DNA from 3 places in the Streptomyces sp. WMMB303 genome. Region 1 is predicted to be linked to each of the others. Evidence: riboswitches for the same ligand, from Rfam matches in the RefSeq annotation. Region 1 holds a riboswitch; each other region holds the start of a gene.

What was found. Region 1 has a riboswitch for cyclic di-AMP ahead of P2424_RS22060 (M23 family metallopeptidase). Riboswitches for the same ligand answer to the same signal wherever they lie in the genome.
Positions count from the first base shown of each region.
Region 2: linked by a shared signal. The riboswitch ahead of P2424_RS16670 (LysM peptidoglycan-binding domain-containing protein) and the one ahead of P2424_RS22060 (M23 family metallopeptidase) in region 1 are both predicted to bind cyclic di-AMP.
Region 3: linked by a shared signal. The riboswitch ahead of P2424_RS14490 (peptidoglycan DD-metalloendopeptidase family protein) and the one ahead of P2424_RS22060 (M23 family metallopeptidase) in region 1 are both predicted to bind cyclic di-AMP.

Region 1 covers NZ_JARKIN010000001.1:5,001,225-5,004,650, reverse strand. Annotated here, with positions in the region: gene P2424_RS22070 (pitrilysin family protein) at 1-499, shown strand, start outside; gene P2424_RS22065 (pitrilysin family protein) at 556-1,935, shown strand; cyclic di-AMP (ydaO/yuaA leader) riboswitch at 2,151-2,306, shown strand; gene P2424_RS22060 (M23 family metallopeptidase) at 2,321-3,142, shown strand; gene P2424_RS22055 (HPr family phosphocarrier protein) at 3,266-3,426, opposite strand, start outside.
Region 2 covers NZ_JARKIN010000001.1:3,746,106-3,749,531, forward strand. Annotated here, with positions in the region: gene P2424_RS16665 (helix-turn-helix domain-containing protein) at 92-691, shown strand; cyclic di-AMP (ydaO/yuaA leader) riboswitch at 1,221-1,397, shown strand; gene P2424_RS16670 (LysM peptidoglycan-binding domain-containing protein) at 1,402-2,169, shown strand; gene P2424_RS16675 (glycosyltransferase family A protein) at 2,395-3,426, shown strand, end outside.
Region 3 covers NZ_JARKIN010000001.1:3,253,280-3,256,705, reverse strand. Annotated here, with positions in the region: gene P2424_RS14495 (PP2C family protein-serine/threonine phosphatase) at 200-1,474, shown strand; cyclic di-AMP (ydaO/yuaA leader) riboswitch at 1,662-1,866, shown strand; gene P2424_RS14490 (peptidoglycan DD-metalloendopeptidase family protein) at 1,878-3,128, shown strand; gene P2424_RS14485 (aldo/keto reductase) at 3,320-3,426, shown strand, end outside.

The sequences.
Region 1 (3,426 bases):
GGACGCCGCCGACCTGGCGCTGACCGCGCTCGGCGGAGGTGAGTCCTCCCGGCTCTACACCCGGCTGGTGCGGCACGACCGCACCGCGGTGGCGGCCGGCTTCGGCCTGCTGCGGCTGGCGGGCGCGCCCTCGCTGGGCTGGCTGGACATCAAAGCCTCCAGCGGTGCGGAGACCGCCGACATCCAGGCGGCGGTCGACGAGGAGCTGCGCCGGTTCGCCGAGGAGGGGCCCAGCGAGGAGGAGATGGAGCGGGCCCAGGCCCAGCTGGAGCGCGAGTGGCTGGACCGGCTCGGCACGGTCGGCGGCCGGGCCGACGAACTGTGCCGGTACGCGGTGCTCTTCGGTGACCCTCAGCTCGCGCTCACCGCGGTGCGGCGGGTACTGGAAGTGACCCGCGAGGAGGTGCGGCAGGTGGCGGCGGAGCGGCTGCGCGCGGACAACCGTGCCGTGCTCGTGTACGAACCGCTGGCGAACGACGACGAGGAGACCGGGCAGTGAGCGAGACACCGGCGAGCACGAGCCCCGCGGGCATCGCGGAGGCGGCAGGCGAGAGCATGGAGTTCCACCCCCGGCCGGCCGGGGGTGCTCCCAAGCCGTGGGCTTTCCCCACCCCCGAGCGCGGCACGCTCTCCAACGGGTTGACGGTGCTGAGCTGCCACCGGCCCGGCCAGGAGGTCGTGGCCGTCGAGGTGGATCTGCGTGCGCCGCTGGACGCCGAGCCGGAGGGGCTGGACGGCGTCGCCACCATCATGGCCCGGGCACTGAGCGAGGGCACGGACAAGCACACGGCGGAGGAGTTCGCCGCCGAGCTGGAGCGCTGCGGTGCCACGCTCGACGCGAACGCCGACCACGCCGGTGTGCGGGTGTCGCTCGAGGTGCCCGTCTCGCGGCTGCGCAAGGCGCTGGGGCTGCTCGCGGACGCGCTGCGTGCCCCGGCGTTCCCCGACAGCGAGATCGAACGGCTGGTGGCCAACAGGCTGGACGAGATCCCGCACGAGCTGGCCAACCCCGCCCGCCGCGCGGCCAAGGAGCTCTCCCGCGAGCTGTTCCCGGCCGAGTCGCGGATGTCGCGGCCCCGGCAGGGCACCGAGGAGACGGTGCGGCGCATCGACGCGGCCGCGGTACGGGCCTTCTACGAGGCCCATGTGCGGCCCGCGACGGCGACCGCCGTGGTGGTCGGCGATCTGGACGGGCTCCGCGACGGCGGCGTCGAGGCGGCGCTCGCCGAGACGCTGGGCGGCTGGACGGGCGCTGTGGTCGACTCGCGTGCGATGCCGCCGATCACCGCGGACGACACCGGCCGGGTCGTCATCGTGGACCGGCCCGGTGCGGTGCAGACGCAGTTGCTGATCGGACGGGTCGGGGCGGACCGGCACGACCGGGTGTGGCCCGCGCAGCTGCTGGGCGTCTACTGCCTGGGCGGCACCCTCACCTCGCGGCTGGACCGGGTGCTGCGCGAGGAGAAGGGCTACACCTACGGGGTCCGCGCGTTCGGGCATGTGCTGCGTTCGGCTGAGGACGGCAGCGGGGCCGCGCTGCTGGCCATCAGCGGCTCGGTGGCCACGGACGTGACCGGTCCCGCGCTGGCCGATCTGTGGCAGGTGCTGCGGACGCTGGCAGCGGAGGGGCTGACCGACGAGGAGCGGGACGTGGCCGTGCGGAACCTGGTGGGGGTCGCTCCGCTGCGCTACGAGACGGCCCAGGCCGTCGCGGAGACGCTGGCCGATCAGGTCGAGGAGCACCTGCCCGACGACTACCAGGGCCGGCTCTACGCCCAACTGGCCGAGACAGGCACGGTGGAGGCCACGGCGGCGGCCGTCAGCGCGCTGCCGGCCGACCGGCTGGTGACGGTGCTCGTCGGTGACGCTTCCCAGATCGCCGATCCGGTCCGGGAGTTGGGCATCGGCGAAGTCAAGGTGGTCACCGGCGGCTGAGCCCGGCCGACGGGCGTCGGTCGGGGGGCGGAAGTGGGGCCCGGGAGGAGGAATTGCTCCTTCCGGGCCCTTTGTGATGTCCGCTTTCGTTGCGGTTGCTGGTGAGTTGGAGTGTGGCGTACGTGACAAAGCCAGGGATTCGTTTGCCGCTCGGAGTTGGCCCCGATTAGCGTCGTTGCCGCTGTCCGTCAGAAGTGACCGCACCCGCGGCCGACGGACCGCGATCGCCGAATCCCCGAGGCAGCGGCCGAGGGGGACCGGGGACCCACGTCCCATTGGGGTGAATCGGACGGCCTCGCAAGAGGCGGTCCGTAGGAGACCTTCCTGCTCCGAACCCGTCAGCTAACCCGGTAGGCGAGAAGGAAGGAAAGGAGTACGCCTCCCTATGGCGTTCACCCGTGCCACCGGCAAGCACAGGCGTCCGAGCAAGGCCCGCAGGACCGCGGGCGGGGCGGCCGGTATAGCCGGCCTCGCCACCGTGGGCGTCGTCGGGTCCATCGCCTCCCCCGCCTTCGCCGCGAGCGGCGGGCAGAACACCGCGCCGCTCCAGCAGAACGCCGAGGTGAGCGAGGCCGTCGGCGGCCCGATCTCGAAGACGCTGGACGAGCAGGCGTCCGCGCAGGCCCTCCGGGCCGAGCAGGCCAAGGCCGAGTCCGAGGCCAAGGAGGCGGCCGCCGAGGCGAAGGCGGAGGCCAAGCGGAAGGCCGACGAGGCCCGGCGCAAGGCGGCGGCCGAGAAAGCGGAGAAGGAGCGCGAGGCCAAGCGCAAGGCGGCGCGGGAGGCCGAGCGTGCGAAGCTCAACGCCTATGTGCTGCCCGTCGAGGGCTCCTATGTCTCGACCGGTTACCAGCAGGGCGGCGGCATGTGGTCGTCCGGCAGCCACACCGGGATCGACTTCCACGCGGGGATGAACACCCCGGTCCACTCGGTGGCCGCCGGTGAGGTCGTGGAGGCCGGGAACGGCGGTGCCTACGGCAACAACATCGTGATCAAGCACAAGGACGGCACGTACACCCAGTACGGCCACCTCAACTCGATCGGCGTCTCGGTCGGCCAGCAGGTCACCTCGGGTCAGCAGATCGGGCTCTCCGGCTCGACCGGCAACTCCTCCGGCCCCCATCTGCACTTCGAGGCCCGCACCGGTCCCGACTATGGTTCGGACATCGACCCGGTCGCCTACCTGCGCAAGCACGGTGTGAAGGTCTGAGGCCGAAGTCCCTCTCAGCACCGCATGCGGCAAGCCCCCGGTGACCGGACCGGGGGCTTGCCGCATGCGGCCTGCGGTGCCGCCCGCTTCGGCGGCCGCGGGGGGCCGGGGCCGGCCAGCTGCTCAGACCGTCTCCGGAAGCTCCTCCAGCCCGTCCGCGACCAGCTTGGCCAGCCTGTCCAGAGCCGCCTCCGCGCCGTCCGCCTCGGAGGCCAGGACGATCTCCTCGCCGCCCTCGGCGCCGAGGCCGAGTACGCCGAGCATCGAGGCCGCGTTGACGGGAG
Region 2 (3,426 bases), 1.3 Mb from region 1:
GCCGGTGATGGTGCTCCGGGCCCACTGAGCATTGCAGAGAAACCTCTGCACAGGAAGCTCTGCACAGTTTTCTCTGCGATAGGCTCGGGGTATGACCGAGTCGTCGCACCAGGACCGCACCGCTTCCCACCAGGGGCAGCACACCGTCAGCGACCCCGCGACCCTGAAAGCACTGGCGCATCCGCTGCGCCTGAAGATCCTGCGCAGACTGGCCGCCGCGGGCCCGGCGACCGCCACCGCACTCGCCTCGGCTCTCGGCGAGAACACCGGGACGCTCAGCTACCACCTGCGCCGGCTGGCCCGGGCCGGCCTCGTCGAGGACGACCCCGACCACGACGCGAACGGACGCGAACGCTGGTGGCGCGGCGTGCGCGGCACGGACGTGCGGCGCCCCTCCCGGGCGGGCCTGCCGGGCGCGGAGCGCGCCATGGCCGAGGAACTGGACCGGGCGCACCTGCAGGAGGACATCGAACTGGTCCGGCGCCACGCGGACCGTCCGGCCGAGGACGACGAGTGGGTGTCCGGCTCCCGCAGCACCCTCCACCTCACACAGGAGGAACTGCGGGAGTTCCACGACGCCTACCTGGAGCTGCTGCGACGCTTCCGGCGCGACCGCACCGAAGCCGGACCGGGCACCCGGCCCATCGCCGTGCGCTGGTTCGGGGTCCCGCTCGACGGCCCCCAGGACTGACACCACCGCCGCGACATCGCGAACGCTTCCGGTGCGCGCGGCCGGGCGCCCACCACCCGGCCGCGCCCCGGCCGCTCCGGACCACCCCCGCACCCCCGCACGCCGATATACGATCGCGCTTAGTAGAATTGCTCCGTGCGGTGCCTCCGACCCCCCACGGGATCCGGCAACCGGCTGCATTCTGCGGTATTCACCGGCAATGTCCGGATATACAGGACTTGCCCTTCCCGGTCGTACGCTGTGTCGGGAAACACACCAGCCGGACCCGGAAATCAGCAAGATCTTCTGACAGCTCATCAGGAAGCCTTTCCATAAGAGCCTTTCGAAGGACCGGAAGGTTCGGCTTTTCACGCACAGAAAATGATCCACAGCATAGCGTTGAAGAATTGCTAGATCATTTCCAGCGGCTGCCCCGTTCGGGAATCACGCGCCTTGATCCGGGCAATCCATTGTGTTTCTGTGTCCTGGCTCCGGCCTCCATGAACGGCCGGAGTTCCGCTGCCGGGGCGCCGAATCCTGCCGCCCGGCTAGGAAATTCGCACCAGTACCGCGCGGCAGGAGCGGGGGACCCACTTATGTGCCGAGCCGCACTTCGCGGCCCGGCTAGGGGTGAAGTCATGGCCGCTGTGCCTCGGCACAGCGGATATGGCCGGGCAACTCCAGCCCGAATCCGACAGCTCACCTCGCAGGCGCTAGGAGAGGACACCCCCATGTCTCGTGGCCTTCACGCCCGTCATCCGTTCCGCGCCCGCCGCCTCCGGCTCTCGATCGCCCTCGCCGCCGGCGGTGCGGGCATCGCCGCTCCCCTGCTGGCCGCGGGCAGCGCGCACGCCGCCCCGGCGCAGGTGCAGGAGCAGACGCAGTCCGCACGGTCCGGCGCCGCCGCGCAGGTGAAGACCGAGCAGGAGCCCAGCTCCTACACCGTCGTCAGCGGCGACACCCTGTACCGGATCGCCCTGGACCACGACATCGAGGGCGGCTGGAACACCCTCTACGAGGCCAACAAGAAGACCGTCGGCGGCGACCCGGACCTGATCCTGCCCGGTCAGAAGCTGACGCTGGACGCCGCCTCGAAGCCTGCTGAGAACAGCGACGCCACGCCCGAGCGCGCCGACCGCAGCTCGGCCGAGCGCACCGGCGGCGTGCACAAGACCCAGTCCACCAATCTGGACGGCTGGATCAACGAGGCGCTGACCATCATGAAGCAGCACGGCATTCCCGGCACCTACGAGGGCATCCACCGCAACATCATCCGGGAGTCCGGTGGCGACCCCAACGCCATCAACAACTGGGACATCAACGCCCAGAACGGCACGCCCTCCATCGGCCTGCTCCAGGTCATCAAGCCGACCTTCGACGCCTTCCACGTCGAGGGCACCGCCTACGACCAGCGGGACCCGGTCGCCAACATCGTCGCGGCCTGCAACTACGCCGCCGACCGCTACGGCTCGATCGACAACGTGAACGGCCCCTACTGAGCCGAAGCACCCATGCGGCGACTGCCCGCCACCCTCGCGGTGGCGGGCAGTCGCCGTCTCGGCACCACCGGCCGGCGGGCCACCAGGGGGCGCCCTCCCCCGCCCCGGTCGCCGTACGCACCGGAGCGTGCACCCTCCGTCCGACGCCCGCCGCGCCGCGGCCGGCGTTCACCCGAACACCGCTTTCCTCTGGCGCGGGTACGCCCGAATGGCCACCGTCGAGCCATGAGCGAGAACAGAAATATTGTGAGCGTGATAACGCCCGCTTACAATGCGTTGCCCTGCATCGAGCGCTGCGTCGAATCGGTCGCACACCAGTCCTTCGACTCCGGCGCCACCGAGATGATTGTCGTCGACGACGGCTCGACCGATGGCACCTCCGCCATTTTGGATCGGCTGTCCGCACAGTATCCGAGTCTTCTGCGGGTGATCCGCCAGGAGAACTCCGGGAGCCCCTCGGGTCCGCGCAATGTCGGTCTGGATCTCGCGAGCGGTCGGTACGTATTCTTCCTCGATGCCGACGACTACCTGGCCCCCGAAGCCCTTCAACGGCTCACGACAGCGGCCGAGGTGAACGCATCCGATGTCGTACTCGGCCGAATGGCCTCGGAAGGACGCCGGGTGCCGCGCTCCATGTTCCGCGCGAACCAGGCCGATGCCGATCTGTTCACCTCCCGCGTCTACTGGGCGCTTTCCGCGCAGAAACTCTTCCGCAAAGAGCTGCTCGACCGGCTGCAGTTGCGCTTCGACACCGGTCTGCGGATCGGCGAGGACCAACCCTTCACCGCGCTCGCCTACTTGCGGGCCCGCCGTATCTCGGTGGTCGCCGACTACGACTGCTACTACCTGGTCCGACGCCCCGACGGCCGGCATCTGACCGCCACGGGCAGCACCGAGCCGGTACTCGATGCGCTGCACAGGGTCTGCGAGTTGCTGCGGGCCGAGCTTCCGCCCGGGCAGCGGCGCGACGCCCTGCTGGAGCGGCACTTCGCCGTCGAACTCCGGGACGTCTTCCGGTTCCTCGGCCGGGAGGCGGATCCGGCCGTCCAGCAGCGCGAGTTCGCCCGTGTGCAGGAACTTCTCGCCCGACACGAAGACGACTCCTTCTGGCACCGGCTGGCCCCCGTCCAGCGCCTGCGCTGCCATCTGGCCCGGCACGGGCATCTCGGGGAACTGCTCACCCACACCCTTTCCGCCGACGCGCACATGCCGTTCAGTGTCCACATCTCCCGGGGAACGGCACTGGCCCACTACCCC
Region 3 (3,426 bases), 1.7 Mb from region 1:
CGGGTGGAGGGACGGCGTCCGGACTCCGCTGTTCGCCGGACGTTCGACGGGCGGTGCTGTCCCTTCCGTGGTACGGGAGGCGGACCGGAGACACTCGTGGCTGCCGCGGGGCCGAACGGCTCCGGTGTGCCACTCGGCTCCTGCCTCCTTCGCCCGCTCCTGACTGGCCCGAAGCCCTCGTCCGGGTCAGATTGGAAGCGTGCGGGAAAGGGCGGCCGGGACAGAGCCGGTGAACGGGTACGGCGGCAATGTGGGTCGGCTGTGGCGCTTGGCGCGATGGCTGCCCGCCGCGCTGTGCGCGTTGGGCGTCGTCCTGGACTTCGCGACGCCCCGGGAAGTGTCGGTCTCGGCGCCGTTCGCCGCCGCTCCGCTGGCCGCCGCGGCCTTCCTGGGCCTCCGCGGCACCGTACTCACCGGGATCTTCTCCTCCGGGGCGACCATCCTGTTCTCCGCCTTCCACGACTCCGGCAATGTGCTGGAGGCCGAGGCCCGGTCCATCACCATCGTGACCGTCTCCGTCCTCGCCGTCGGCGTGAACTACGTCCTGCTCCGCAGCGGCAGCAGACTGGCCTCCGCGCGCAGCATCGCCGAGGCCGTGCAGTACGCCGTACTGCCCACACCGCCCTCCCACGTGGGTGCCTTGAGCGTGGCGACGCGGTATCGCGCGGCGCAGGCCGAGGCCCGGATCGGCGGGGACTTCTACGCGGCGGAGGAGACTCCGTACGGCGTAAGACTGCTGCTGGGCGACGTACGGGGCAAAGGGCTCGACGCGGTGGCCGCCGTCGTCCTCCTGGTCGGGGCGTTCCGGGAAGCGGCGGAGCGGGAGGCGACCCTCCCCGGTGTGGCGGCCCGTCTCGACCGGGCTCTCCAGCGGGACGCCCATCGCCTCCAGGGTGCGGCGCGGCTGGAGGACTTCAGCACGGCGGTACTGGTCGAGGTCGTCGACCCGAGCACGCAGCCCCCGAATCCTCCCGCGCCCGGAGCGTCCCCGACCACTCCGGAAGCACCGGGTGGGCCGCGCGCACCGGGTGCAGCGGGTGGTGGCCAAGGCAGCGCGGCCGCGGAGGAGAGAGCCGCAGAGGAGCAGGTCGTCCTGCGCGTCCTCAACCGTGGCCACCCCGCTCCGGTGCTGCTGCACCGCGGCCGGGCCGCCCTGCTGGAGCCCACCATCCCCGCACTCCCGCTCGGCATGACGGACCTGGCCGTATCGCCTCAGCAGGTGGACGAGTTCGTCTTCCCGCCCGGCGCCCAGCTCCTCCTCTACACCGACGGCCTGTCCGAGGCCCGCAACCCGGAGGGCGACTTCTACCAGCCGGCCGAGCGCCTCTCCCGCGCCTCCTTCGCCGATCCGGAGAAGCTGCTGGCGGCGGTCCTCGTCGATGTCGCGGCCCACACCGGTGGCCGGTCAGCGGACGACATGGCCCTGCTCGCCGTCGCCCGCGACACCCCGGGCGACACATCGCGCGACGCCTGAGCCCGGTGCGCCGGCCGGCGCGCCCCCACCGCAGGACGCCGCGCGGGCCGGGCAGGCACGGAGGGGGCCGGTGGAGACCGAGGCGGGACTCACGTCAATTACGGGGAACGGCTTGGAATCCCGGGCGCAGTTCTATTAACGTCCGATAACGCAGCACGGTCGTCACTGCCGTCACGGAAGACGGCACCGTGCGCCGTCGCCGAATCCCGCACGCGGTGCAACAGCAGCACCCGATCGGCCGCACAGCACCGTGGGAACCGGGGAACCACCCCTCCTCGTCAGCCGGACGAGGGGGACGGGGTGAATCGGACGCCCTTGCGAGAGGACGCCCGTAGGAGACCTTCCTGCTCCGAACCCGTCAGCTAACCCGGTAGGCGAGAAGGAAGGAAAGGAGAGCGCCCCCGTGGCCTCCAGATCCCAGGGCTTCGTCGGCCATGCGTCCCAGACGGACGCGTACGCCCCACCCACCGACCCGGCCGGCCACGCAGGCCCGGCAGCGCCCTACGGCCAGGCCGCGCCCCGCGGCCCCGTCCCGGGACCGTCCACATACGGCGACTCCGCCGGCCCGGGCCCCGGCCCCATGCCGCCGCACAAGGACGCGAGTGAAGCCGGTGACGAGCCGTGGGAGGACTGGAACCCTTCCGAGGACTCCGCGATTCCGGTACGGGGCCGGCACCGGGTCGCCAAGCAGCGCGCCGGAGGCGTGGCGCGGGGCGGCACCGTCCTGGGGGTCGGCATGATCGCAGCCGTCGGCGCCGGCGGTATGGCGACCGCCCAGGACCGGGACCCCGGCACGATATCCGTACCCGACGTGGACACCGCCGCCGACGCGCTCCGGAGCATCCCCGACCGGCTGCCCGACGCCGAGGACCTGCCCGGCATCGGCGGCCTGCTCTCCGAGGACGCCGACGGTGCGACGGGCTCCGGCAGCGCCGGGGACGCGCAAGCCGCTCCCCTCACCCAGGCCGGGCTCTCCGACGAAGACAGGGCGGCGGGCCGCACCGACGCGGGCGAGGCCCTGCGGGCCCGCATCCTCGAACAGGCCGAACGCCACCGCTCCGCGGCGGACGAGGAAGCCCGCGAGAAGGCGGCCCGGCAGGCCGCGAGCGCGGCCGCGGCGGAGGCCGCGGAACGGGCCGCCGCTGCCGAAGAGGCGAAGCAGGAGCGGGCGCGCGAGGCCGCCGCCGAGCAGGAGCGCAAGGCGGAAGCCGAGCGGAAGCGCAAGGCCGAAGCGGCCCGCCGCGCCGAACTCGCCCGCAGCTACACGGCACCGCTGGCCTCCTTCCAGCTCAGCGCCGGATTCGGCCAGGCGGGCGGCATGTGGCAGAGCGACCACACCGGACAGGACTTCGCCGCCCCCAACGGCACGCCCGTCAAGGCCGTCCACAGCGGAACGGTCAAGGAGGCCGGCTGGGCCGGTTCGTACGGCTACCGCGTCGTGCTGCGGCTGGAGGACGGTACCGAACTCTGGTTCTGCCACCTCTCGTCCATGACCAGATCGGCCGGCGACAAGGTCGGCACCGGCGATGTGATCGGGCGGGTCGGCTCCACCGGCAACTCCACGGGCCCCCACCTGCACGTCGAGGTCCGCCCGCACGGCGGCGACCCGGTGGACCCGCTGCCGTGGCTCCGCGACAAGGGCGTCAAGGTCTGAGCGCCGACAAGCACGTCAAGGTCCGAGCACGGACAAGGGACTCAGGGGTCTGAGCACGGACACGGGAGTCACAGCTGACCGCACCGCACGCGTGCCCCCGACACGGACCGGCATCGGGGCGCGACGTCCGGGCCGCCCGGTGTGCGCGCCTGCGGGACCGCCCGCCCCCGCGCTACGGTCGCGGCATGCAGATGAATGCCGACAGGAAGATCGGTCAACTGTCCGTCTCACCGCTGGTGCTCGGCGGCAACGTCTTCGGGTGGACGGCGGACACCCCCACCTCGTTCGCGGTGCTCGA